Linked DNA regions of Hyphomicrobium denitrificans ATCC 51888. The protein of the gene in region 1 interacts with the protein of each later gene in a pairwise test. Links are inferred from orthologs where the notes say so. Each region holds a gene or a part of one and is shown on either strand. Other genes may lie near its edges.

What was found. Proteins that work in one complex are often made in the same cells at the same time.
Region 2: the proteins of HDEN_RS16355 (region 1) and HDEN_RS08275 interact in binary tests that used the Escherichia coli proteins (3 or more experiments, as listed by UniProt). The link is inferred for Hyphomicrobium denitrificans ATCC 51888 from one-to-one orthologs.

What each region holds. Positions count from the first base shown.
Region 1 is NC_014313.1:3,382,535-3,385,316, forward strand. It holds HDEN_RS16355 (P-II family nitrogen regulator), read right to left. Parts: upstream 1,670-2,782; coding sequence 1,331-1,669; downstream 1-1,330. Other genes in the region: HDEN_RS16350 (ammonium transporter), read right to left, coding at 1-1,279; tesB (acyl-CoA thioesterase II), read right to left, coding at 1,886-2,782. UniProt on the Escherichia coli protein: Involved in the regulation of nitrogen metabolism. Regulates the activity of its targets by protein-protein interaction in response to the nitrogen status of the cell.
Region 2 is NC_014313.1:1,714,249-1,717,248, reverse strand. It holds HDEN_RS08275 (two-component system sensor histidine kinase NtrB), read right to left. Parts: upstream 2,083-3,000; coding sequence 919-2,082; downstream 1-918. Other genes in the region: dusB (tRNA dihydrouridine synthase DusB), read right to left, coding at 2,079-3,000; ntrC (nitrogen regulation protein NR(I)), read right to left, coding at 1-919.

The DNA.
Region 1 (2,782 bases):
CGCCGGGCTTCGATACGTAGTCGGCGATGCCGGCGCCGCCCCAATCGGGGTTGACCAGAAGGCCGGTTGCGAGCGCGCCGACGATGCCGCCGATGCAGTGGACGCCGAAGACGTCCAGGCTGTCGTCATAGCCGAGTGCACTCTTGATCGCCGAGCAGAACAGGAAGCAGATCGGGCTGACGATGAGGCCGAGCACGATCGAGCCCATCACGCCTGCAAATCCGCAGGCCGGTGTGATCGCGACAAGACCCGCGACAACACCCGATGCAAGGCCGAGAGCGGAAGGCTTACCCTTCGAGGTCCACTCGATGATCATCCAAGAGAGCGCCGCAGCCGCGGTGGCGACGAAGGTGTTGATGAACACCTGCCCGGCGAACCCGTTTGCCTCGAGGCCAGAGCCCACGTTGAAGCCGAACCAGCCGACCCACAGAAGCGAGGCGCCGATCATGCAGTTGACCAGCGAGTGCGGGGGCATCTGCTCCTTGCCGTAGCCAATGCGACGGCCGAGGATGAGGGCTCCGACGAGGCCCGCGATACCGGCGTTGATGTGGACGACCGTGCCGCCAGCGAAGTCGAGCGCGCCCCACTTGAAGGAAATGCCGGCGTCATTCATCACCGCGTCATAGGCGGCCTGAGCCTGCGCCTTCGCTTCGGGAGCTGCCGAAGCGAGCGCCTTTGCGGCGGATGCGAAGGCATCCGGGCCGCCCCAGTACCAGACCATGTGCGCGATCGGGAAATAGATGAAGGTCACCCAGAGGCCCATGAAAACGAGCATGGCGGAGAACTTCAGGCGTTCGGCGACGGCGCCGAGGATCAGGCCTGGCGTGATGCAGGCGAACGTCATCTGGAAGACGATGTAGACGTATTCCGGAATGTAGACGCCGTTGGAGAAGGTTCCGGCGACGGTCGTCGAATCGACGCCCTTCAGGAAGGCTTTCGAGAAGCCGCCGACGAAGTCGTTCAGCGCGCCGCCGTTCGTGAAGGCCAGCGAGTAGCCGTAGAACACCCAGAGCAACGCCACGAGGCAGAGCGTGGCGAGAACCTGCATGAACATCGACAGCATGTTCTTCGTGCGAACGAGGCCGCCGTAAAACAGGGCGAGGCCCGGAACCGTCATCAGCAGCACGAGGATTGCTGCGGTGTACATGAACGCCGTGTCGGCCTTGTTCGGCACGGGCGTTGCGGCCGCGGTCTGGGCGAGCGCTGGATCAATGAGGAGCGCGGTCGCGCCAAGGGCTGCAAAGGCCCCTGCGTACCGCGCCAAGTTTCGAAACTTCATGTTGTGTGCTCCCTGATTGAAGGAAAACAAGTGCAGGTTTTTGAAAATCGCCTAGAGCGCGTCTTCGTCGGCTTCGCCGGTTCGGATGCGGACCGTGTGCTCGATGGGAGAGACGAAGATTTTTCCGTCGCCGATCTGGCCCGTCTTGGCGGAGCGCTGAATGGCGGCGATGGCCTTGTCCACCTGAGCGGCGGGCACGACGACTTCGATTTTGATTTTCGGCAGGAAGCTCACGGCGTACTCGGCGCCGCGATAGATCTCGGTGTGACCCTTCTGGCGTCCGTAGCCTTTGACTTCGGTGACCGTCATGCCCTGCAACGCCAGGTCCGTTAATGCCGAACGGACCTCCTCGAGCTTGAACGGTTTGATGACAGCAGTAATGAGTTTCATGGGTGCGCCCCCTCCTCTCCAACCGGATGTCCACGACTGCGCTTTCGGCCTACGCCGAAGCGAGATGGGGAAAGAGGGAGTCAAGACGCGTGCCAGTTTGGGCGCGAATGCTCAATGCATTGATATTACGAGATAAAACTTATCTTCGCGGGCGCGGAAGGTGGTCCTGGCGCGCTCAATAAGCACAGAAATTATGCACTGAATGCCGTTTGCCTGTTATTTAATCTGAAAGGCAGTCTCGCGCGGCCGCATCAGGCCTTCCTGGACCGTCGACGCCACCAGATGGCCCTGACGATCGAAGATGGAGCCGCGGCAGTAGCCGCGTGCACCGGAGGCGCTGGGGCTGTCCTGGACGTAAAGCAGCCAGTCGTCGGCCCGGAACGGGCGATGGAACCACATCGCGTGGTCGAGGCTCGCAAGCTGGATATCGCTGTCGAACAGAACCTTGCCGTGGGCGATCAGGGCCGTGTCGAGGAGGGTGAAGTCCGAGGCGTAGGTGAGGATCGCCTGGTGCAGGTGGGGGCTGTCGGGGAGCGTGCCGTTGGCGCGCAGCCAGATGGATTGCGCGGGTGTTTGCGGCTTCCGGCTCGCATAGCGGGAAGCGTCGACGATGCGCACGTCGATCGGATGCTCGCGATTCCAATACTTGCGCATGTTTTCCGGCAGGTGGTCCAATACGCCGCGCATCAATTCCTGGGCGCTCGGAAGCTTATCCGGCGGCGGCACGTCGGGCATCGTCGACTGATGGTCGTAGCCTTCTTCGGCCTTATGGAAGGAGGCACTCATCGAGAAGATGGCGCGGCCATGCTGGACGGCGCGCACGCGGCGGGTTGTGAAGCTACCGCCGTCGCGGATGCGCTCGACGTCGTAGATGATTTCGCGTTCCGGATCGCCGGCGAGAAGAAAATAGCCGTGCAGCGAATGAATTGGTCGTGACGGATCGACGGTTAACGCCGCCGACGCGAGCGATTGTCCGAGCACGAGCCCGCCGTAGACCCGTTGCCAACCTTCGCTGGAGCGCGGGCCGCGGAAGAGGTTGTCCTCTAGCGGCTCCGGCGTCAGCGTCGCGATCAGGCTGTCGAGAGCCGTTGGAGCAGCGGACTTGGCTGTCAT
Region 2 (3,000 bases), 1.7 Mb from region 1 along the record:
GGATCGGCACGACGTTGAGGCGATAGAACAGGTCTTCGCGGAACAGGCCTTGCTGGATTTGCGATTTGAGATCGCGGTGCGTGGCGGCGATGATGCGCACGTTCGTCTTGATCGGCGTGCGCCCGCCGACGGTCGTGTATTCGCCCTGCTGCAGCACACGTAGCAATCGCGTCTGCGCTTCGAGCGGCATGTCGCCGATCTCGTCGAGGAACAGCGTACCGCCTTCGGCCTGTTCGAAGCGGCCCGGCGTTCGCGTCTGCGCGCCGGTGAACGCCCCCTTCTCGTGCCCGAAGAGTTCGCTTTCGATCAGCTCGCGCGGAATCGCCGCCATGTTGATGGCGACGAACGGCCCGTGCCGGCGTTTGCCGTAGTCGTGCAGAACGCGCGCGACGAGTTCCTTGCCCGTCCCGCTTTCGCCGTTGATCATGACGGTCAGATCGCTCTGCGTCAGACGTGCGAGCACGCGATAGATGTCCTGCATCGGCAGCGATCGGCCGATCAGCGGCAGCTCGTCGGACTCCCGTTCCGTGGCGGGTGCCTGACGCTTGCGGCCGGGTTCCGACAGCGCTCGCGAAATGACGGCAACGACTTCGTTCAGGTCGAACGGCTTCGGCAGATATTCGAACGCGCCCTTCTCCGTCGCCGTCAGCGCCGTCATCAGCGTGTTCTGCGCGCTCATGACGATGATCGGCAGATCGGGCCGGAGCTTCTTGATGCGTGGAATGAGATCGAACGCGTTCTCGTCCGGCATCACGACGTCGGTGATGACGACATCGCCTTCGCCCTGACTGACCCAGCGCCACAGCGTCGCTGCGTTTCCCGTGGCGCGCGGCGCGAAGCCTGCACGCGCTAAAGCCTGATTGAGCACCGTGCGAATGGCGGTGTCGTCATCGGCAATGAGAACAGTGCCTCTGGCCATCAACCCTCTCTCGACGTTTGCAACGTGCCGGTTCGCGATCGCTGCATCGGCAGCAGAACGCGGAAGATTGTGCGTTTGGGTTCGCTATCGCATTCGATGATGCCGCCGTGGTCGGCGATGATCTTGGCGACGAGCGCCAGTCCGAGCCCGCTGCCCGAGGCTTTCGTCGTGACGAACGGATCGAAAAGATGCGGCCTCAGATGTTCCGGAATACCGCAGCCGTTATCCTCGATCTGGATCATCAGCGGCAGGCTGACCCGCGTGTCTGTACCCGGCAGCGACAGGCGCACGCCGGGCCGGAACGCCGTCTGCAGAACGATGCGACCGTTCTCGGGATTTCTGCCGATCGCTTCGGCGGCGTTCTTCAGAAGATTGAGAAAAACCTGCACGAGCTTGTCGCGATTGCCGAGCACCGACGGCAGCGACGGATCGTAATCTTCGACGTAGCGGATGCCGCTCCCGAACCCATGCTCTGCGATGCGGCGTACGTGATTGAGAACGTCGTGAATGTTGACGGCGTCTTTCGCCAGCGGCCGCTCGTCGCCGAACACTTCCATGCGATCGACAAGCGTGCAGATGCGATCCGTTTCCGAGCAGATGAGCTGCGTCAGCGCGCGGTCTTCATCCGATAGTCCAGGTTCCAGGAGTTGCGCCGCTCCGCGAATGCCGGAAAGCGGATTCTTGATCTCGTGCGCCAGCACGCCCGCCATTCCGGAAACCGAGCGCGCGGCGGCGCGATGCGTCAATTGCCGCTCGATCATCTGCGCCATCGAACGCTGCTGCAGCATCAGGAACATGTTGCGCGGTTCTTCCGGCAGCGGTCCGCCGTAAATATCGACCAGCTTGGAACCCGAGAAACGCGGCGTCGCGATCTCGATGCCATACTCGTTGATCGTCGCGCCCGTAGCCTGCACCTGCTCGACCAGCGCCATCAGCGGACAGCCGAACGCCACGATGTCGGACAGGCGGCTGCGCAGCAGCATCGGCGCGCTCATGGAAAAGAACGCTTCGGCCGCGGCGTTCGCAAAAACGATGGTGCCCTCCTCGCCGACAACGAGAATAGGATGCGGCAGCGCGCCGAGCAGGCTCTCGCGATCAACGGTCGGCGGTGGCGGAGGAAGCGCCGCGATATTCGATTTGCGCGCGGTTGCCTTCTGACTCATGCCGCGACGGGCTCCGCACCTGAATAGAACGCCGAAAGACCGTCGAGAACGTGCTGCGGATCGAGCGCCGTGCAGAGCCGCGCGCGCCACGCCTTGACCGTCGCCGTGTCGGCGCCGCTCGACAGCAGATACCAGCCGATATGCTTGCGCGCGTTCTTGAGGCCAAGCTCGCGGCCATAGTGCGTGAGCATGGCATCGACGTGCTCGAGCGCGATCTCGCGCTGGGTGGCGCGGCTCGGATCGCCGGGATCTCTGCCCGTCGAAAACGTCGCCGCGATGCGTCCCGGCATCCACGGCGCGCCATACGCGCCCCGTCCGACCATAACGCCGTCCGCGCCGGATGCGTCGAGTGCCTTGCGCGCGTCCGACGGACCATTGATGTCGCCGTTGACGAGCACCGGGAGCGAGGTCGCCTCAACGACGGGCCGGACGCCCTGCCAGTCGGCGGTGCCCGTGAAGAACTGGCAGCGTGTGCGCCCGTGCACGGTGATCAGTTTGACGCCCTCGGCTTCCGCCCGGCGCGCGAGATCAGCGGCGTTGCGCGATGTCTCATCCCAGCCGAGACGCATCTTGAGCGTGACTGGAACATTGACCGCCTGAACGACGGCGCGGATCAGCGACTGGGCATGATCGAGATTGCGCATCAGCGCCGAGCCCGAAAGCTTGCCTGTCACCTCTTTCGCCGGGCAGCCCATGTTGATGTCGATGACATCTGCGCCCTTGGCCTCGGCGATCCGCGCCCCATCGGCCATCCAGCGCTCTTCGCGCCCTGCGAGTTGCATGACGAACGGAGTTAACTCGCGCCCTTCGGCGCGCCGCAGGACGTCGGCCCGCGACTTGACCAACTCCTCGCTCGCAATCATCTCGGAAACGACGAACGTCGCGCCAAGCCGATGCGCCAGACGGCGAAAGGGAAGG